3 regions of the Clostridium saccharoperbutylacetonicum N1-4(HMT) genome follow, and region 1 is predicted to be linked to each of the others. Evidence: riboswitches for the same ligand, from Rfam matches in the RefSeq annotation. Region 1 holds a riboswitch; each other region holds the start of a gene.
The links. Region 1 has a riboswitch for cyclic di-GMP ahead of CSPA_RS25715 (methyl-accepting chemotaxis protein). Riboswitches for the same ligand answer to the same signal wherever they lie in the genome.
Positions count from the first base shown of each region.

Region 1 (7,912 bases):
CCTTGTTTCCACCCATTCCCATCTATTACTCCACTACCTACAATTTTTAGATTGGAACTATTACTACCTATAGCATTAATAAGTGCACTACTTTTACCTGTTCCACTTTTTATATAATCTTCTGGATTTTCAGAGCCTAAAAGCTTTCCATCAACTTGAAAAATAATATCACCTTTTAGCCAAATAGCTCCAGATTTAAATACTTTTCCGGCTGGAATTAAAACTTTACCATCTGAAGTACAGGCATCTATAGCTTTTTGAATTGCATTTGTATCTAAAGTTTTTCCATCACCAACAGCTCCATATTTGGTAACATCAAATATCTCTGGTGTTTTTGTTGTAGTTTGAATCACTTGATTACTATCTTGTGATTCCTTGCCATTTTTATCAACCGCCCTAACTGTAAAAGTATATGAAGTATTTGGATTAAGACCAGAAACTACATAATTATGCATACTTATGTTTACTGCTGATTTGTTGCTTGAATCTTTATAGAAATTATCTATAAAGGGTTTAGCTTTTGAATTTTTATTATCATTTGAGTTACCTACAAGTTTTCCATTCATATATATATTGTAATTTTTTATATTGTTATAATTTTCAGGTTTGTGCCAAGCCAAGGTAATACTATTATCATCATAAGCTAAAATTGGAACAGATAAATCTTGCGGTGCTAATACATCAGTTGCTGCTACGCCGTTGTTTTTTGATAAAATTAACCCTATAAATATTACTGCGATTACTCCAAAGACTATTACTGAAGTTATAGCTACCTTCTTTCTCATTACTTGCGCCTCTTTTCATACTTAACTATAAAATAATTCACATGATCTTTTTGTTAACATATTCTAACTAATTGCATTATATCCTGTTAAAATGTCAAACGCATGTCATACCAAACGACGCCTCCATGTGTTGATTCTGAAATTCCTTCATTTTCAAAACCAAATTTTTCGTAATAATGAATCAATTTTTCTTTACAAGTAAGTACCAATCCAGTGCGTCCTTGAGTTTTGGCATCAGCAATAACTCTAGTTATTATTTTTTCTGCACAACCTAACCTACGATATTCTGGTATAGTATTTACACCAAAAATCATTTGCCATTCACCCTTTTCATTATGTAAATTAGCATTTTCAAACATCTCATCACATAATTTTCTCTTATCTGTGACCATTCCATTTACAAAACCAACTAGCTTTCCATCATCCTCTAATAGCCAAAAATGGTTAGGATAAATTGTTAATCTATTCTTGAAATCACTTTCTGAAGCTGCTTCTGCTACTGGGAAACACAATGATTCAACAGCAGTGATTGCTTGTATATCTTCTATGGTTGCAATTCTTATCTCCATTTTCATTAGCTCCTTTTATTTATTAGAATTATTTTTCTTCAACGTTTTTTCTAAATCTGAAATATAAACTGCTTGTTGTTTTTTCAAATATATTCCTACAAAAGGTTTCATAATCCACTTTTTAGTTAACACATTCTCTGTAAAATTTATCTCTGTCCTATTATCATCTATCTTTGAAAATAATCCTACCCAATGGCCATGCATATTATTATTATCCATATCAAACTCATAACACGTCATAGGTTCAAATTTAGTTATTGTAAAAGTTGTAGCATATCCTTCTTTTGTATACTCCACAAATTTTTTTTCTGCTTCCAAAATCTCAATTTTACTTAAATCACTCCTCCATGAATAATTATCAAGAGAAGTTACTACTTCCCATACAGTTTTTATACCCTCGTTTAAAATTAGTTTTATATTTGCACTTGCCATTTTATCCCACCTTCAATATGACATTTCATTATTATTATAACTTATTTATACCCATAATAATGTAATCATTCAATCATTTTCTGTTTTTAAATTACTAAATTACATTGGTTTTCACATTAAAATACCTTTATAAATAACAATAACAAATATTTTGTTTACCAATTTATCCATGTTAAGCAGATAAAAAAGAGCTAAGAGAAATTTTAAATCCTCTTAACTCTTCTTATATAAATAAATTTATTCTATCTATAATTTTTCACAACCATTAGCTGATTAACAAATTTAAACTTTAAATTTATTTACTTCCACAAGCATTGCATTAGTCATGCTATTAAGCATTTGTGCTGCTGATGCAACCTCTTCCGTTGAAGCATTCATTTCTTCTGAAGACGCTGAAATTTCTTGAGAAGATGCTGAAACTTCAACTGAAATTGAAGATAAACCATCTATTTTATTTAAAATTGTGTTCTTATCTTTTTCTATATTTTCAGCTGATTTTTTAACAACATCAATTTTAGGAATTACTTCATCTACTGCTTCAATTATCTTTTTAAATGATATTACTGAATTTTCTATAACATCAACTTGATTCATCAATTCATTATCCATAGTAACAGAATCTTGGACAATAACGTCTGTATCTTTAGATATTCCACTTATTAACTTACTTATACTTTCAGATGACTCTTTTGATTGTTCTGCAAGTTGTCTGATTTCATCTGCAACTACTGCAAAGCCCTTACCAGATTCACCTGCTCTCGCTGCCTCAATTGCTGCATTTAATGCTAATAAATTTGTTTGATCAGCCACTTCGTTTATCAGATTAGTGATTTCATTTATTTTATTTACATTCCTACCAAGTTCAGTAATCTTACTATAAAATGTTTTGAATGAATTACTTACATTTGTTACTGATTGATTTAATCCATTCATTTCATTACTACTATCCCCCGCCATCACGCTTATCTCTCTAGAATTCGAATCTACAATCTGTATTTCTTTAACCATTCCAGACAACTTCTTGCTAAACTCACTAAGAATTTCTGTTATATATATTAATTCTTCTGATTGATTGCTCGTACCTGTAGCAATTTCAGATATTGCTCCTGTAACATTTTCTGATACATTTGCTATTTCTTCTGAGATAGAAGATAAATTTTCTGACTGTAAGTTAATGTTTGATGAATTATCCTTAACTTGCTTTATCATTATCCCTAACGATTCTTGCATCATTTTCATTGAAGCAGTCATTTCTCCAATTTCATCTTTTTGATTCAAATATTTAATTGGAACTTCCTCAATCAAGTTTCCCTCTGACAATACCTTCAAATGCTTTGAAGTTAATTTAACACCTTTAGATATATTATTTGAAATTAAGTATATAATGCAACCTCCAATTAATATAAATATTATTGAAGATATTGCAACTGAAATCTTCAAACCAGATAATTCTGATAACACTTCAGTTTCTGTTACTATAACACCTACAGACCATTCAGTTCCAGAAACTGGTGCATATCCTACATATTTATCTACTCCACCAAAACTATATTTACCTATTCCTGTCTCACCTGCACCCATTTTAACTTCAATATCTGCTATTGCTTGTAATTTCGGATCTTTTTTTGCTTCATCTATTGGATTATATAAATTGGTAACTTTATCTTTATCAGTACTTGCAATATTTACTCCATCTTTTCTAATCATAAATGCATAGCCAGTTTGTCCAATTTTAAGTTGATTGGTTAATTCACTTAAATAATTTCCATCTCTTGTTTCTATTAAAACACCTACAATTTTATCATTATATTTAACAGGAACTGCATACACAACTACAACTTGTTTATTAGCATCTTTACTTACTATCGGATCTGATACATTATCCTTACCTGCTAATGCATTTTTTAAGTATACTCTGTCTTTAACATTAACAATTGTTCCATCTGGTTTTTTAATGTCTCCATTTGCTTCTACAAATTCTAATCTAATACTTCCAATTCTTTTACCTTCATTTGAAAGAATTGGCATCTTACTTTCTGTTGCTATATTAGGATCACTTATTTCTGGTTTAGCTGCAATAGCCTCCAATGTTTTTAACTGCCCTTCAAGTCTTCCAGAAACATTACTTGCAGTTTGTTCTGCAATTTTAGGCAATGTCTTCCCTAAATTCGATTTTAATGCATTCGATGAATTGATAAATGAAATTATACCTAATCCTATGCATATAATTGCTAACATTAATCCCAAAAATACTATTAATTTTGTTTTAATACTTTTCATAAATTTCCCCCTATCACTATTTAAGTATAAAGTAGTTCTTATAGTCATTCTCTTTACTTAATTTTCGTTTTATATTCTTAAAAATTTATATGTATCATATATGTTTCTATATAAAATAAAAAAATCGCAGGCGACTGTGGAGCCGTAGATTTTTAATATTAAGTTCCGTATTGTGCTTCGCACTCTTTTTATAGGTGCGCATCTGCCTTTTCGAACGCATGTGAGAAAAATCTGCACCTTAGAAAAAGCAGCTATGCTGCATACGAGAACATTTTATGCAGGCGAATATGATTTATTTTTTTATTCTTTTAAAATATTAAACCTAGTTGATTAGTCTGTTTCAAAAGTTATCCGCAGATTCTCCAATAATATAATTTCCTAAAGAATAAAAAAGTGCCCATATAATTATAGGCACCAAAATAAAGCTTAAAATTTGTATAAATACATTTTGGCAACCTGACAATCATAGAAAATTAAATTTTCCTTAGACTCATAGCTTTGCGGCCCTACCTTTCAGTAAGTGTGCTATTAACATTATATTTTTATTATTTTATACTATTATGTAAAATATTAAGAACTGTACGTAAATCAGCAACTCCTATTTGACCAGGTGCTGAAGCTTTTTTGGCAGCTCCAAAAGTTAATGCTGAACCAAATACTTCGCCTGCTAAACGGCTTATAACCCCAGTACCTGCCATAGACATTGTAATAATTGGCCCCTCAGCATAATTTTCAACCATTTCATTTGTAGCTGAAAGTAAAACTAACACGTCGTTTTTATTTTGAGGCATTACTGCAATTTTAGGTAAATCAGCTCCTAATTCTTGCATTTTTCTCAAACGTAATACAATTTCTTCTTGAACTGGAGTCTTAAAGAAATCATGATTTGACATTACAACTTTAACTTCAGAATCATGTGCATAAGCAACTATATCTTTAACAATTTCATCTCCTGTAAAAAGTTCTACATCGATTAAGTCAACTAATCTAGTAGCTGCAATTTCTTTGTTCAATTTTGCATAATAATTTGTAGATACTTCTTTTTCTCCACCTTCCTTTTTGCTACGGAATGTGAATAATATTGGTGTATTTGAAAGTAGCTTTCTTAAACTAACAAGTAATTCTTTAACTCTTTCTATGTCTTCTACATTTTCATAATAATCAACACGCCATTCAACAACATCTAAACTGATATCCTTTAAAGCTTCAACTTCTTCAATAAGTTCTTCCTTTGTCCTTCCAACGATTGGAACGCAAATTTTAGGAGTTCCTTCACCAAGTACAACATTTCTAACTTTTACTGTTTTTTTCATAGCTATCCCCCTACTGTTTTAAAAAAATATATTATGAATATTATTGCTTTATTTTTAAATTATGTACAATATTATAATAATTATTAATCTCAGAAATAGCTTCTAATACAACAAACTTTAAAATTGTCATACTAGAAGCTGCATTATTTTTTTAACATACTTTCAATATTATTTGATATTTAAGAATTCTTTCATATGTTCAATAGGCATTTCTTTTCCTGTGAAAAGTTTAAATGCTTCTGCTCCTTGATATAACATCATACCATCACCATTAATCCATTTACAACCTACTTTATCAGCTGTTTCTAATAATTTAGTTACGTGTGGCATATAAACTGTATCTGCTACGAATAAATCAGGACGTAAGTATGTTTCATCTGGAATTACCATTTGACCTTCTAATGGCTTCATACCAACACCTGTAGCATTTACAAAAAGATAACTTGATTCAATTTCACTTCTTAAAGCATCAGTATCAGCTAAGTCAAATAATTTAACTTTACAGTTTGTTTTTTCAGTTAACTTTTTAACTGTTTCTTCTGCTCTTGCCCAGAATTTATCTTTAATATTAAAGATAGATATTTCAGCTACACCATCTAAAGCAGCTTGAACTTGAATTGCTGTTGCAGCACCACCAGCTCCTGCTATAGTCATTTTTTTACCAATCACATCAATACCACTATCTTTTAATGAAGTCATAAATCCAACTCCATCTGTTATATGTCCAGTTAAAACACCATCATCATTTACAACAGTGTTAACTGCACCTGCAAGCTCTGCTGCTGGAGAAATCTTATCTAAATATTTGTGAATAACAGTCTTATTAGGCATTGATACATTAGATCCACGAGCTTTTAATGCCTTTAATCCTTTTACTGCATCTTCTAGTTCATCGTTTCCAACTTCAAAAGCAAGGTATGCATAATCTAGTCCTAAATATGAAAAAGCCTCATTGTGCATTGTTGGTGATTTAGTATGCTTTATTGGCGTTGCAATTAACCCTATTAATGTAGTATATCCTGTAATACGTCTTTCCATTTATCATCTCTCCTTAATATTTAAATAATATATATTTATTAAAATTTTTATTTGTTAATTTTCCTACAATTATATGATATGTCTATTTCTAATAATATTCCAATTAATTCTTCTCTTATTATCAATAGAAATGTTCTATAGATAAATTACTAAAAATCTAGATTGCTAAACATAACCTTAATTAATCTGGAATCACAATACGTTTAGGTTTTCCGATAATAAATATGTATGAAAAAGCACCTAATCCACCCATTGCAGAAACAAAAACCAATGCAGATGCATACGATCCTGTTGCAGCAATTAGATAACCAACTATAGCAGGAGATAAAGCCCCTCCCATATTAGATACAAAATTAAAAACTGAACCACATAATCCTACTAATTGCTTAGGCATTATCTCAGATAATAAGGCCCAAGAAATAGTTGATGCCATACCTTGACCAAAGAAAGCTATGCACATAAATATGATAACAATTGTAATATCATTAGTATAATTAGCAGCCATAATAACAGCAGATAATAGCAAACCGATAATAACTGGAAGTTTACGTGATATTCCTATTCCATATTCTTTAGAAATCATCCAATCTGACCATCTTCCAGCAAACAAAACTCCAGCAATTGCTGCCATATATGGTAAAGCTCCATAAATCCCCATCTTTAACATAGTCATATGTTTTTCAGCAACAAGATAAGATGGAAACCATGTCATGAAAAAGAATAATATAGCAGTATTACAAAATCCACCTATATACATTCCCCATAACTGACGGCTTGTAAAAAGATACTTTACCTGTTTCCAATTAACTTTATTTTTTTCTGCAATAGTATCTGAAAGACCACCGCCTTCTTTAATAAGGTCAATCTCTGCTTGATTAACACCTTTTGATTTACCTGGATCATTGTAGCAAATCAACCAGAAAAATGTGAATATAATTCCAATTAAACCAGTAGCTACAAATATAGATTTCCATCCGAATGTTACTAAAAGCCATGTTAAAATAGGAGTACATAATGCGAGTCCTACATATTCAGCTCCTGTGTAAGCACCAATTGCTAAACCACGTTCCCTAGATGGAAACCATGCAGTAACAATACGGCTATTTGCTGGAAAAGCTGGCGCCTCAAATATTCCAAGTCCAAGACGGCAAGCAATCATACTAGCAAAGTTATAAGTAAGAGACATGGCTCCTGTAAATGCAGACCATCCAAAAAGTGCAATCCCATACACTACTCTTGGTCCTAACCGTTCAAGAAACCAACCACATGGAATTTGCATGCATGTATATGACCAACTCATAGCAGAAAATATTAATCCCATTTTTGCAGCGTCAAATCCCATATCGCTTGATATAAATGGAGCAGCTACTGAAATATTAGCTCTATCTAGATAATTAATAAAAGTTATTATACAAACCAAAAATAATACAAACCATCGTCTTTTTGTAGGTTTTTCTTTTACTCTACTTACATTTGTTTGACTCATCGTTGTCCC
Region 1 covers NC_020291.1:5,858,289-5,866,200, forward strand. Annotated here, with positions in the region: gene CSPA_RS25700 (glycosyl hydrolase family 28 protein) at 1-785, opposite strand, end outside; gene CSPA_RS25705 (GNAT family N-acetyltransferase) at 872-1,354, opposite strand; gene CSPA_RS25710 (DUF3284 domain-containing protein) at 1,370-1,786, opposite strand; gene CSPA_RS25715 (methyl-accepting chemotaxis protein) at 2,069-4,066, opposite strand; cyclic di-GMP riboswitch class I at 4,514-4,603, opposite strand; gene aroD (type I 3-dehydroquinate dehydratase) at 4,612-5,379, opposite strand; gene CSPA_RS25725 (shikimate dehydrogenase) at 5,548-6,417, opposite strand; gene CSPA_RS25730 (MFS transporter) at 6,599-7,903, opposite strand.

Region 2 (7,912 bases), 2.8 Mb from region 1:
ACTGCCTGTGAAGATTGCTCTGCAAGCTTTCTTACTTCATCTGCAACTACAGCAAAGCCTCTTCCCTGCTCTCCAGCTCTTGCCGCTTCGATTGCTGCATTTAAAGCTAATAAATTTGTTTGTTCAGCTATACCTCCAATAGAATCAGCCATCATTTTAACTTCTTCAACTACTTTTGCTTCCTCAATAGCCTTTAAGATATCAGAGCGATTTTTCATATAAATTAAATTACTCTCTTCTATATCCTTTGTTGCTTTAGCCTTAATTTCAACTGCTCGTTTTTTTATCTCATTTACAGCTGTATCAGCTTCACCTGCTCTGTTTGCAAGCCCATTTGTATTGGCACTTATTTCCTCTGTTGACGCACTTACTTCTTCAGTAGTAGCACTTAAATCTTGAACTCCCTTTGATATTTGTTCTACCGATTCATTTACTACTTCCATTTTAGAAGAAACCTCTTCAACAGTTGCTGACAGTTCTTCACTTGTTGCACTCATATCGCCAGCGCTATTAATTATCTCGTTTACTAAATCTTTTATGTTCTTACTAGCTTTATTCAGTGCTTTAGATAGATTTCCAATTTCATCTTTTGTATCAATTTTTATTGATTGAGTTAAATCCCCTCTTCCAATTGCTTCAGCAAATTTTAAAACTTTATTTATCTGCTTTGAAATCCAAACTGATATCAAAATACCCAATATAATGGCAGTTAGCAAACTTAAAGATGCTATTGTAATTATTTTGTATAAAGAATTTTTATACATTAAGTTGTTTTCACTATATGAGTTATCTGCCTGATTTGTATTTATTTTTATTAAATCACTCAGATTAGTATATATTTCTGTCCTTATCGATGATAATTGTGAATATTTTATATCAGCCTCTGTATAATTGTTCTCATTTGCAAGTTTCACAACTAATTCATATGTACTTTTGTATGTTTTTAAATTATCTTTAAGTTGTGAGAATGTTGGTTTTTCTTCATCAGATAATATTGATTTTTCATAATTTGTTATAATACTATTATTTTCATCTTCTAATTTATTAATTTCTTTTTCAAGTGCATCATTTTGATTGTTCATATTTCTTTGAGCATCAATCTTTAATACATCAAATCTTATGTCACTTACATTTTGCCTTATAGTAGTTAGTTGCTTTATAGATTCTAGATTGTAATCATGCATAGAAATTGCATTTAAATTTATTGCTCTCATATTTGCAATACCAATAACCCCAACAATCACTATAAATAGCACTACTACTATAAATGCGGATATCAACTTTTGCTTAATTTTTAAATTTTCAAACCATTTCATAATTTATTCCTCCCTAGATTCCTCTCCGTAACATTTAAAGATATAATTTTCTATTATCATTTTCATAATACAACTAAATAAAGCATAGCCCCTTTCTGCTTTAAATAATAAAGACCACTAATCAGCGTTAAACTAATTAGTGGTCGGTTGCACTATTAACTCTAAATTCTCAAAGTGCCCAAATAAAGAGAATTTTTCACTGTTTCCACATTTTCTTATGAATTTAATATTATACTATTTTTCGCCTAAAATCAACAAATAATATATTTACACACTATATTTCCCCATTATATAACAATACTAAAAGGTACCTACATCCTGCAAGCACCTTTTATAAACTTTATATTTAATTATCTTTTCAAACAATTAATTTACGCTATAACTGTTGCTGGTATCTTAATTGTTACTGTTCCTGTAGGTGGAATATCTCCAACGTTAACTATAATATTTTTAGATGTCGAACTTGAATCAACTGTTCCTTGAGTAGTTGTTACTCCACTAACATTAAAATCTATATGATTTGGTGCTGGATCATTAACTACCACTGCTTTAGCTGTCTTTGTCCCAGTATTAGTGATTACAAGAGTATATGTAAAATTATCTCCTACCCATACGTCTTTTACATCTGCTGTTTTTACTACACTCAATGTAGTATCAGCTGTTCCATGAAATATAATCGTAACCTCTCCGCCAGGATTATTCGTATTATCACCTTTGGCATGAGCAATATTAGTTATATACTCTGAACCTGCTTGTGCTGGATCATTTCCTTTTTGTGCTACAGTTACTAAACATGACGCACTTAAGTTGCTTCCATCTAATGTTGTAGCTGTTATTGTTGCTGTTCCTGAACCTATAGCTGTCACTTTTCCATTTGAATCTACTGTTGCAACAGAGGTATCAGATGAACTCCATTTAACATTTATACCAGCTGGAGTTGTTGTTGCAATTAAGGTTTCTGAATCATCTATTGTTAAACTTGTAGTTGACTTATTTAAGGAAATCGACTTAGTTTCTTTAGTCACAGTTACAACACAGGTTGCAGTTAAGCCATTAGCAGTTGTAGCTGTTATTGTACAACTTCCTTCTTTTACTCCAGTAACTTTTCCAGTTGAATCTACTGTTGCTACTCCTGTATTATCTAATGTCCAAGTTACTTGTGCTCCTGCTGGAGTTGTTGTTGCTGTTAATTGTTGTGTATCACCTACATTAACATTTATTGATGATTTATCTAATGATATTGATTCATTAAATTTACATATTGCGTAAGCTTCATTTGATTTAGTTCCTTCTTTACTAGCGATAATAGGTGTAATAATATAATAATAAGTAACACCCAATTGTACATTTGTATCTGTATAACTAGTATCACTGCTAGTTGCTATTGTTTCATAAGTTCCACCTGATGTTGTTGATCTTTTTATATTATAACCTGTAACATTACTACTATTAGCTGTGTTCCACTTCAATGTTATAGCATTGCTAGTTTCACTAGTTAAAGCTGTTAAAGTTGTATAATCATATGGCAACATCTTTCCTGTTGAATCTATATCTATAGCCCTAAATGATAGACATCTATTATTAGCATCTAGCTTTTTTACTACTACTGAATGATTCTTTAATTCCAGTCCATTTTTCTCAAAATCTAGAGAATAATCATTTGAATAGCTTGTTGTTTCTTTAAATTGATAATCTATACCATCTATGTTTATTACAGCATTTAAAGAATGATCAGAACGCCCTAATGAATAAAATCTCAACTTGCTTCCATAAAAATTGAATCTAAGGTCAGCTGAAGAATTATATGTAAATGCATCAAGATAAGCCGAACCATTAGTGTAAGACCAACTCCCCTCATATAAAAAATAAGAAGATGTTTTTTCATATCTTTGCCATCCTATATCGGCTGCATTAGCACTGCTTCCATTTTGAATGATACCAAATCCAATAATAACTAATGTCATAACAAACATTATACTAAACTTTTTAAAATAATTTTTCATTTATCATTCTCTCCCTTATATTCAATAATAAATGAATGCGCATTCTATATATTTATTTTAATTGTTATCCCAATATAATCCAACAATAATCGTAATACAAATTCTTTTATATCTAAGAATTTCAGTAAATTTTTACATGTTTTATTATCAATATTTATACTATTTTGCTTAAAATAGATAACAAAAAAAAGACTTTTTATTTAAGCCTTTAAGGTTATCTGCACTTATATACTTGTACACCTTATTCTCTTATGATGTAGCATCATTACTGCACTTATGTGAACAGTGCTATTCATATTTAACTTGTAATGATTTGATGCCCAAAATCTTAACCACTACAATTTTGTAGTGGTTAATTAATATGATCTACTATAAATATTTTTATTTAGTAGTTTTATTGAAATTATCATCAGCAGGAGTATTTGTAGATTTTCCAGCATTTTGTGTCCACTTATATTTTGAATTCATCATTTCAAGTATTCTTGAAGTACTAGTAGGCGCATATCCTGCATCATTTCCAGTATCAACTCCATTTACCATTTCGGCTGGAGCATCAAATCCCATTGAATAAAAATATAAATCTCTTGATGCTCCATGTTTAGAAGCTTGGTTTATCAGACCAGTATAATCAGGATAAACATCTATAAAAGCAGTTAACTGTTTCATTCCGTCATTACTATCTCCAATCCATAGATCATTTATATTACTTGACTTATATTGTTCAAAAACAACACCTTTTGTTTTTAATGATGTGACATAATTACGGCTAACTTCCCCAGTCCATTTGTTGTCTAAATAAGATTTTTCACCCTTTGACCAGAATGGATCTAGCAAACATATTCTATCAGGTAAAATATTACTGCTAATTGTTCCACTATCAACTAAGTTACTGATAAGCATACCACCATTTATAACCATTTGACTTCCTAAAGAATGACCTGCCAATCTTATTTCACTACCCGAAAAATTTTTCATAGCTTTTACATAATCATCTACAAAAAGTTGAGCAGCAGATACAGTAGGTACATTGATTGAATTATAGCTACCGTCAACTTTTCTCCATCTCATACCTTTAGATCCAGAAGTTGTCCAAATTTTAGCTTCTGCATCTTTAACTTCAGATTCATCGGATAATTGATTCCAGTAAAAAATACCTATATTCCATCCTTTATCAACCCAATAATTCACAGTATCTACATCAGCACCGTAACTAGAATCATTGTGACTAGGATTAAAAATTTCTCTATATAGCTTTTCTGTTTTATCCTTTTGCCAGCCATGAATATAAATAACAGTTGGCTTAGAAGAGTCAAAGTATTTATTACTTTCTCCTGAAACGAATTTTTGAGATACATTTCCTTTACCAAACCAATAGATACCAGTATCCAATGTTTTAGCATCATATGTAGTAGCCGCACTAGCCATAGTTCCATTTTGAATTAATCCAACACTAATAACTGTAAATACCATAACAAACATTAAACAAAACTTTTTAAAGTAATTTTTCATTTATCATTTCTCCTTTATTTTTCAATAATAAACGAATGCGCATTCTATATACTTATTCTAATTCCATACCTGGTAAAATCCAACAATAATCGTAATACAAATTCCTTTATATCTAAGAAATTTAGTAATTTTTTACATTTAATATTATCCATTTTTATACTATTTTGCTTAAAATAGATAACAAAAAAAGACTTTTTATTTAAGCCTTTAATGTTATCTACACTTATTCAATTCTGCACCATTTGAGTTGGTTTGATTGCGATGTTGAGACTAAAATAATAGCATAAACAAGATACAGCTAAACTTTGTATTAGCACTATCTTAAATTTATGCATCTCAATATCGCAATCAATTACTAGTGCTCAGTAATATTAAAAAAACAAAATGAAAAGTTAAAATCTAATTAATTTGTATTAAACAATAATTGTGTATTACAACTATTAGTGCTATTATTTACCTAAGGAGTGATATCTTTGAATGATATTAATAGTAAAAATTTTAGAGAATTAATCAGATTATTAGAGCGAAAACTTGGCTTATTAAACAAGCAAGACAGTTGTTGTTTAGAAGTTACTTTAGCTCAATGCCATGCCTTAGTTGAGATAGGACGCATTGGGAGTATTACCTTAAAAGATTTAGCTATATTGATAGGTTTAGACACAAGTACCATGAGTAGAACTGTTGACAGCCTTGTAAAAAAAGAATTTGTATTTAGAGCTCAGTCAAAAACAGATAGACGAAGTGTAGATATTAAATTAACGGATAAAGGTTTAATTCTTTTTAGAGATATTGAAAGTAAAATGGATGATAAATTTATGAATATTTTTAATCAAATATCTACTGAAGAACGTTTAACAGTTTTTAATGGATTAAATATTATAATTGAGGCTCTTACTAAGGCTGAAAACACATCTAACTGTTGTAATGATGAAAATTTAAAAAATGTATAACTAGTTCATTCTTACTGATAAAATATTTTTTATATTGGAGGAGTTAATAGACTATGAATTATACAATTGAAGAAATGAAAAATTCTGACTGGGACGAAGTCTCACAAATTTATCTAGAAGGCATCAATACTGGTATTGCTACTTTCCAAAATTCAGTACCAACTTTTGAAGCTTGGGATAATGGACATGTGAAATCTTGTAGACTAGTTGCTAAATCAAATGAAAAAGTACTTGGTTTTATTACTCTAAGTGCTACTTCAAGCAGATGTGTTTATTCTGGCGTTGCTGAGGTCAGCATATATGTAGGCGAGAATTACAGAGGTTTAGGAATAGGTCATGCTCTTCTGATAGACATGATAAAACTATCTGAAGAAAATAACTTCTGGACTTTACAATCAGGGATTATAAAAGAAAATGTTGCAAGTATTAAACTTCATGAAAACTGTGGTTTTAGAGAAATAGGAATTAGAGAAAAGATAGCAAAAATGAATAATGGTATTTGGCATGATACTGTGTTAATGGAGCGTAGAAGCAAAGTAATTGGAATTGATTAATTTATAGTATGAAATTTAATCTTTTAAATAAAGTGCTTCCCATAAAAAAGTGGCTGCTCTACGCTCTCTTTTAATCACATTTTCACAAGCCATATCATTCTTAAGTGTTGATATAACTGGCTTAAAAAATCGAAATTTTTATACTTTACTCGACAATAAAAAAATGCCTCCTATAAAATAGAAAGTTCATCTCTATTTTATAAGAGGCATATAATTTTTGCTACTTCACCCAAGTTAAACTATTGTAACAAAGATTTATTTTTTCCATTTAAAATTTCTTCTAACAGATTGCTATTATATAATAAATTGATGTCCTTAATTATTTCATTAAAGTTACCAGTACTTTTTATTTCTTTTAATTTTTTAACCATACTTTCAATCGAATTCAAAATCATAACTGTAGGAAGGCTTACTCTCGCAATTCCTAATTCAATGCAATCATTTATTGAAAATTCTTGTATATTATATTGTAGTCCTGCAGCAATACTAATAGGTCCATTAATTTCTCTTGATAACAACTTAACTTCATCAAGTGTTTTTACATATGCTACAAAACAAAGATCTGCACCAGCCTCTAAGTATTTATTTGCTCTATCTATTGCTAATTTCTGTGCCTCTTTCCTATTACTTAATGACAAGAGTGCATCAGTTCTAGCATTAATAATAAAATCATTTTTTCCAAGGTCAAATTTAATACTGTTTGCATCCTTAATCTTATTTAACATGTCCAATTCATCTATAATTCTTAATTTTTTACATTCCATATTATGAACTTGATCTTCAATATTTATTCCTGACACACCTGTATTAATGAATTCTTTAATTGTGTTCTTAAAATTCTCCCCTTCACCATAACCATCTTCTCCATCTGCCATGACAGGAATATTTACTGTATCAACAATACTTTTTGTAATATCTAAATTAGTCTTTAAATCAATATCGTCCTCATGCTTATATCCTTTTGATATAGCATAACTATATCCTGAACATTGAACAGCTGAAAATCCTGCATACTCAATTATTTTTGCAGAAATTGGATCAAACGCATCTGGCATGATAAGTGTTTCGCTAGAGTTTAATAACTGTTTTAGAATTTTATCTCTATCCATTTTTAACACTACCCTCTATAAAACATTGATAATAAACGTATTAATTATTTTCTTCCTTAGAATACAAAAAATACTTTCTTCCCCAATGTAATGCTACATTTACTAATGCAATCATTACTGGTACTTCTATTAATGGACCTATTACTGCTGCAAAAGCTACCCTTGATTGAATCCCAAATACTGCTACTGCAACAGCTATTGCTAATTCAAAGTTATTACTTGCAGCTGTAAATGATAAAGTAGTAGTTTGCTGATAATTTATACCTGATTTATAGCTTATGAAAAATGAAACAGAAAACATAACTATAAAATATATTATTAGTGGTATTGCAACCTTAATAACATCCAAAGGTAATTCTACAATATATTTACCTTTAAACATGAACATTACTACAATTGTAAATAATAAAGCTATTAATGCTAGTGGGCTAATCTTAGGCACAAATTTCTTTACATACCATTCTGTTCCCT
Region 2 covers NC_020291.1:2,095,713-2,103,624, reverse strand. Annotated here, with positions in the region: gene CSPA_RS09295 (methyl-accepting chemotaxis protein) at 1-1,316, opposite strand, end outside; cyclic di-GMP riboswitch class II at 1,449-1,532, opposite strand; gene CSPA_RS09290 (Ig-like domain-containing protein) at 1,688-3,319, opposite strand; gene CSPA_RS09285 (Ig domain-containing protein) at 3,701-4,828, opposite strand; gene CSPA_RS09280 (MarR family winged helix-turn-helix transcriptional regulator) at 5,302-5,778, shown strand; gene CSPA_RS09275 (GNAT family N-acetyltransferase) at 5,832-6,332, shown strand; gene CSPA_RS09270 (isocitrate lyase/PEP mutase family protein) at 6,572-7,441, opposite strand; gene arsB (ACR3 family arsenite efflux transporter) at 7,482-7,912, opposite strand, start outside.
Region 2: linked by a shared signal. The riboswitch ahead of CSPA_RS09295 (methyl-accepting chemotaxis protein) and the one ahead of CSPA_RS25715 (methyl-accepting chemotaxis protein) in region 1 are both predicted to bind cyclic di-GMP.

Region 3 (7,912 bases), 2.7 Mb from region 1:
ATCCAACAATTATGACTTGGGAACTTGGTAATGAACCTAGATGTAAGTCAGATGCAACTGGTGAAACGCTTTATAACTGGGCAAAAGAGATGAGTGAATATATAAAGAGCATAGATTCAAAGCACCTTGTTGCACTTGGAGATGAAGGTTTCTTTAAGAGAGATGGAGCAAAGTATAATTGGGATTGGAACTATACTGGCGGTGAAGGTGTGGATTGGGATAAATTGATTAGTATACCTACATTAGATTATGGGACATTCCATTTATATCCAGATGGATGGAATGAATCTGTAGATTGGGGAACTAAATATATTAAGGATCATATTGATGCTGCAAATTTAGTAAATAAACCAGCAGTGCTTGAGGAATATGGAATTAAGAACAATCAATTAAATGTTTATACAACCTGGGGAAATGCAGTAATAAATAATGGAGGTGCAGGATTAATGCCTTGGATGTTATCAGGCATTGGATTTGATAACAGAACTTTATATCCAGATTATGATGGATTCCGTATAATATATCCTAGTGACATAGCTACTTTACTTTCTGATAATGCAAAAGTAATGAATGCTAAATCCATAGCTACAACTGGTCCTTCTGTAATGCTCGGAGATGTAAATGAAGATAATGCAGTTGATGTATTGGATTATACAGCACTACAAAAATATTTACTTGTAGGAACAGGTGATATAAATAAAGCAAATGCAGATGTAAATAAGGACGCAAGAATTAATACAGCAGATCTTTTTGCATTAAGAAAAATAATTTTAGAGGGATAAAAGTTTTAGGAATAAGTTGTTATTACTGAAAAAAGGGCAGGTTATTTTTTATAACCTGCCTGTAAATTTTTATTTATTGCGTATTAATAGTTCTTGAACAAAAATACAATCTTCAATTGTAGTATTAAAAAGAACATTTTTATATCGTTTATTGATTATATCTTTAACATTGTTTAAGCCAAGACCTCTTCCCTCTCCCTTTGTAGAAAAGTTTTTTTGGTACAGCTTATGAATAGGAGGTGTAGAACTCAAACAGGAGTTGCGTATATTAAAAATAACTTCATTGTCAGTATTTATGGCAGCAAAATGAATAAATTTATTATCACATAAAATACTAGCTTCTATAGCATTATCAAGAAGAATGCCGATGATCCTGCATATGTCAATAACACTCATATTAATGAGTTCTATATCATCTGCCATTTCGATTTTAACATCGATACCTTTTGAATGTGCATTAACAATCTTTGAAGATAACAAGGCCTTCAAGGGACTAATTTTAATATGTGATAAGTAAGACAAAGACATATCTTTATTTACAATTTCATCACTTTCAGGAAGTAAATCATTGTAATAGTAATTCTTTAATCCATTAATATCGTCAGTTTCTATATAGCCTGCTAAAGTTGAAAGAATATTCAAATAATCATGTTTGAAGCTTCTTAAATCTGAATACATATTTTCAAGCATGTTTGTATAATTTTGCAATTGAGAATATTCTTTAGATCTATGTTTGTTTACCAAAATGGTAAAGCAGTAATATGTTATAGTTGTAATTAATATAAAAAATATAAATAAATTTAGTGCATTAAATAGAAGCATATTTTTATTCCATGTTACTACAAAATCTTTTAAACTATATTGGTAGTATAAGAATATAATTAATAGAATACTTATTATAAATGCAATAGGTGGTTTATTTGAAATTTTAATATTAATATCAATTCGACTAGAAATCTTTAATAAGATTAGTCTAATAATTTTACTTAGAACAAAAACATTAAGCAGAATAAGAAGTTCTGACATGAAATTTAATAGAAGATTAGCATTTATGTCAGAATAATTATATTTTAATAGATATATTAATATTGCTCCTGTAATAGCATCAGAAATAAATAGTAATATCCATATAAAAGCAGAAAAAATAACAGAAATAAAAAAATTTCTATATATTAATAGCAAACAAGTAAAAATGCAAAGCGGCATTACATATATAGGCAAGGCAGCTTTGGTATTAATAAAGAAATAACCGATTAATATATATATTATTATTGAGAATTTAATTAATATATTTTTATTAGGCTTTACAAAAAAAGTAAAGTTTAGAGCCGGGACCAGAATCTCAAGCATGATAATTAACGGAAAAAGTATATTAAGTACTATTTCAAGCATTTCTTCAACAACCCCTTTATATACCTTAAGGATACATAGCAAATCTCACTATTTGTCATTTCTACAATCATCTTACTTTTATCAATGGATTTAATCTTTTTAGTATTAACTAAATATGATCTATGAGTTTTATAAAAATTAGAAGAAACTGCTTGTTCAATGTTTTTTAAGGTACCGTAAAATTCATATTGTCCTTTAAAAGTATGTACTGAAATTTTATGTTCTTTGCCAGCAGTTTCGAAAAAAAGAATTTCATCAAAATCTAAAAAAATAACATTGCTACCAACATCTATTGAAAGCTTGTTATCATTTTTTGTTTTTGCAGCATTTAGATTATTATGTACAGCATTAAGGCAATCAGCTATTTTAACTTTTATTGCATTAATATCTCCCTTAACTATGTAATCAAGTGCTTGGACTTTATATTGAAATGTAAGAAGCGTTAATTCAGCATGAGCAGTTAAAAATATAATATATCCCTTAGGATCATAGGTTCTTATTAAGTGTGCCAATTGAAAGCCATTAAGATCACTATTTAAGTCTACATCTAAAAAATAGATAAAACTATTTTGACTATTATCAATATACTGAATAACTTCGTGAGGATTGTTTGTAGAAAGTGCAATTTTACAATTGAATTTTTTAGTCTCATTAGATATAATGGCTTCAATTTTTTTTCTTTGATCTAGATTATCTTCACAGATTATAATATTATTCATAATTTTCCCCCTAAAACTATTTAAGTACAAAGTAGTTCTTATAGTCATTCTTTTTACTTAATTTTTGTTTTATATTCTTCAAAATCTTTATGTATCATATATATTTCTACATAAAATGAAAAAGTGCCCATATAATTATAGGCACCAAAACAAAGCTTAAAATTTGTATAAATACATTTTGGCAACCTGACAATCATAGAAAATTAAATTATCCTTAGACTCATAGCTTTGCGGCCCTACCTTTCAGTAAGTGTGCTATTAGCATTGTATTTTTATTATTACTAGATTTATAAATTTTTGTAGTTAGCATATTTTTTACCAAATAATCTGTAAGCTATTGGCGTAACTACTAAGGCTCCTTCTAAAATAGAAAAGGTTATTAAGTTGGTATATATGTTATTATGAAGCAATAAAGCTAAAATATAGAAAGCTATAATAACTATAATAGATTTTATCTTTAAAGATTTTCTCAATTTTAGGCTTATAAGAGGACGTTCTTCAGTATCAGCAGGAGCATATAATAATATAAGGGCAAAACTTATTAAAAATAAAATAGATACTAATAATAGATTTCTTTGTATATTTCGACTTAAGTAAACATTTCCGAAAAAGAGTATGTAATTTATAATAATACATTGGAAGGTCGAATTTGCATGAACTCCAGAAGCAAAAATTCTAAGAGCTGCAAAAACTAGAAAAGCAGTAAGGGCATATCCTAATATTCCTAGAAAATATGCAGTAGCAAATAAAATAATAGATTTAAATATAGTCAAAAAAATGACTAATATTCCATAATGAATTTTTTCCAAATCTTCAGTAGAAGCTGAGGTATTGTTTTTTATAAATTTTGTACATTTCTCACTTAATGGTTTTGAAAGTATCATAAAATCAGTCCTTTTTTGGTTAACGTTAACAACATATTCAATTTATTTTGTAGATAGCTATTTAAATTATCTACAAATATATTTTCTCATAATATTTATTTTCTCATAATATTTAGATTAAATAAACATATTTTTCTCTAAACGTACAAAATTAAGCATTAAAAGTAAAAATTAACATTTGATGTTCTGAAATATTCTTTTTATGCCTAAAAATGGACGTTTTATTACAATGGTATTGACTTTTTGATAAAATGAGTTCTAAATTTATTATAACTAATTGTTATAAAATGGAGATAATATGTTTATTTACATAATTATGAAAATATTTAAGACTATTGTATAAATTTTATTCAATGGAGGTGATTATATAATGCTTGACGTAAAATATTATATATACAGTTTGTTAATGTATCTATTAATATGTATTAGTCCAGTAATTCTTTATATAAAATTTAAGGAAAAAGCAAATGTATTGGCATATCTGAAGTTAACAGGAAATTCCCGAAAAGGTGTAATTGTTGGAAGTGTAATAAGTATAATCTTTGTAGTGTTAATAATTATAAAAAATACAATTATTGGTTTTGATAAGTTTAACACAAATTTGGGATTGCTTTGGATAAGTGGTTTATTAGTAGGTTTTTTTGAAGAGATTCCGTTTAGGGGATTTTTATTGCAAAAGTTATGGAATCATATGAATTTTTGGAAAGCAAATTTGTTAACAACAATAATATTTGTATTATTTCATATACCAGTATGGATGAGCAGTAATACGCCTCTTTTAAAAGCAGCAGTCAGCATTGGAGCGGTGAGTCTCGCATTAGGATATTTATTTAAGGAATATAAGTCTTTGTGGATACCAATAATATGCCATTCTATATATAATTTATGTATATGGATGGGATTGTAAATTAAAAGTGGATGACTGATAGTATATGATTTATATATATGTCAGTCATTTGTTTTTTTATTCTATAGGAAATTATATTGTTGGACAATCTGTGGATAACTTTTGAAACAGACTAATTAATTAGGTTTAATATCTTAAAAGAATAAAAAATAAATCATATTCGCCTGCCAGATTTTTCTCACATGCGTTTGAAAAGGCAGATGCGTAAAAAAATCTACGGCTCCACAGTCGCCTGCGATTTTTTTATTCTTTACGAGGAATTTATAATACAGTAAAATCTGTGGATAATATATGAAAAAGACTATTTAACTGAGTGTGTATAAGAAAAAGAATAAAAAACAAATCATATTCGCCTGCATAAAATGTTCTTATATGCAGATAGTTCCGTATTGCAGTAAAGTTCCTTATTGTGGCATAGCCACTCTTTTTATGAGTGCATAGCTGCTCTTTTTATAAGGGCATAGCTGCTCTTTCTAAGGGAATGTTCTTATATGCAGATAGTTTCCGTATTGCAGCATAGCTGCTCTTTTTATAGGGGCACATTTCTTGAAAGCGCAATTTTAAGGCCGAAAGCAACAAATGTGAGATAGATATTATTTTAGGAATGAAAATAAGATATTAGTGATTATAAGCTTGTATAAAGGCGATAAGTATATAATAATTTATTTGTTATAAAGAGTCATTTTGTCATATTTTTAGGAGGTGGGTGAATGAAAATTAAAGTGAATTACATAGCTATAATCATGACTATGTTATTTTCGCTAATGGCACCAATTAATGTGTTAGCAGCAGAAAATGATAATAGTGATGATTATCTTCACACTGATGGAAGTAAAATTTTTGATGCAGAGGGAAATGAAGTAAGGCTTACTGGTATTGCTTGGTTTGGGAATGAAACACCAAATTACTCATATCATGGATTATGGGCAAATACATTAGATGATATTTTAGACAAGGTTGCAGATAATGGTTTTAATTTATTAAGAGTACCCTTGTCAGTTCAATTAGTTAATGAATGGAGACAAGGAAATTATCCAATGCCTGATTCAATTAACGATTATGTTAATCCAGATTTGAAAAATAAGAACAGTTTAGAGATACTTGATAAATCTGTAAGTGTTTGCAAGAAAAAGGGTATAAAAGTAATGCTTGATATGCATAGAGTGATAGATGGAAGTCAATCTAATGCATGGTATACGGATAAATATAGTGTTGAAGATTATGAAGAATGTTGGAAATGGCTTACTAATCATTACAAGAATGATGATACTGTAATTGCTATGGATATATTTAATGAACCACATGGTAAAGCTTATAGGCAGGAACAATGTGCAAAATGGGATGAGTCAACTGATGCAGACAATTGGAAGCATGAGGCAGAAAAGGTTGGCAAAGAAATTTTGGATATTAATCCCAACCTTTTAATTATGGTAGAGGGTGTGGAGACATATCCTAAAGAAGGTAAGGATTATAGTTCAAAAGATGTAAATAATTATTATGGAACTTGGTGGGGCGGTAATCTTAGGGGAGTTCAAGATCATCCTATAAAAATAGAAAATCATCCTAATCAAGTAGTATATTCCCCACATGATTATGGTCCAGGGGTATCAAATCAACCTTGGTTTGAAAATGGGTTTACTAAAGAAAGTCTAGTGAAAGAAGTATGGGAACCAAATTGGTTTTATATCCAACAAAAAAATATTGCTCCATTGCTTATAGGTGAATGGGGTGGAAACATGGATGGTTCAGATAATCAAAAATGGATGCAGGGATTAGCAGATTTTATTAAAGAAAATAATATAAATCATACATTTTGGTGTTTAAATCCTAATTCTGGTGATACAGGTGGAATTCTTGGATATGATTTCAAAACTGTAGATACTGCTAAAATGGCGCTTGTTAAGCCTACTTTATGGCAGGAAAAAGAAAGTGGAAAATTTATTGGTTTAGATCATAAAATTAATTTGGGTAAGAATGGTACCCATGTAGCAGCAAATACAAATGTTAATCCGGCAGTTAAATTAGGCGACGTAAATGGCGATGGAAGTGTAGATACAATGGATTATATAGCATTACAAAAATATGTAATGGATTCGTCAAATACAATAAATACAAAAAATGCAGATATAAATGGAGATAATAGAATTAATACTGCAGATTTATTAAGTTTAAAAAAATTAATTTTACAATAAACATAAAATAATAAATAAAACGGGGTGATGTGTTTTGAGGATAAGGCTTAAAGGATTTTTACAATTAGCATCAATGGTAATAGTTACTTTGATCATGTTTGGAAATGTACAAGTTGCTTCGGCTAGTACTGAGATTCAAAACAATAGGGAACTTCAATATGGAGCATGGATTGGAAGCTGGCCGACTGCACAAGGATTGACAGATTTTCAAAACCTACAACAAAGGCATCTTGATGTAGTTAATATGTTTATTGATTGGAACACCGATTTTGATCATATTAAGCCAAACTTCGATGCCATATATGCAAATAATTCGATAGCTTCACTTACTTGGGAAGCTCATGGTCTTTCAAATGCAGATATAAGAGATGGAAAAAAAGATAATTATATAAGACAAATGGCTAAGGATATAAAAGCTTACAATAAAAGAATGATTATAAGATTATTTCATGAGGCAAATGGTAATTGGTATGCATGGGCTGTGGGGGATAGTAAGATAAATACAAATGAAACATATGTAGCTGCATTTAGGCATGTTGTAGATATATTTAGACAAGAAGGAGCTGCTAATGTTAAATGGGATTTTAATGTTAATGCTTCAAGTGTTGGACAAGGTGCAAGTTATTTGGGACATTACCCAGGAGATGACTACGTAGATATTATATCTATAGATGGATATAATTGGGGAACTACTCAAAGCTGGAGTAGTTGGCAATCTTTTGATCAAATATTTTCACAAGCCTATAATGCATTAAAAATAAAAAATAAACCAATGGCAATATCTGAATTTTCATCAGCAGAAAAAGGTGGAGATAAAGCAAAATGGTATGAAGACGCTTTTAATAATATAAGGTCAGAGAAATATAACTTGATTAATACAGTTGTTTGTTTTAATGAAAACAAAGAAACTGATTGGAGAATAAACTCTAGTGAAAGCGCATTAGAAGCTTTTAAAAAAGCTATTAATTTAGGGAAAAGTTCAAATGTTGAGCCAGAAGTTAGGCTAGGAGATGTGAATGATGATGGAAGCAAAGAT
Region 3 covers NC_020291.1:2,061,313-2,069,224, forward strand. Annotated here, with positions in the region: gene CSPA_RS09105 (cellulase family glycosylhydrolase) at 1-782, shown strand, start outside; gene CSPA_RS30505 (sensor histidine kinase) at 852-1,490, opposite strand; gene CSPA_RS09115 (LytR/AlgR family response regulator transcription factor) at 2,162-2,893, opposite strand; cyclic di-GMP riboswitch class I at 3,071-3,160, opposite strand; gene CSPA_RS09120 (accessory gene regulator B family protein) at 3,181-3,777, opposite strand; gene CSPA_RS09125 (CPBP family intramembrane glutamic endopeptidase) at 4,148-4,684, shown strand; gene CSPA_RS09130 (cellulase family glycosylhydrolase) at 5,395-6,876, shown strand; gene CSPA_RS09135 (dockerin type I domain-containing protein) at 6,911-7,912, shown strand, end outside.
Region 3: linked by a shared signal. The riboswitch ahead of CSPA_RS09115 (LytR/AlgR family response regulator transcription factor) and the one ahead of CSPA_RS25715 (methyl-accepting chemotaxis protein) in region 1 are both predicted to bind cyclic di-GMP.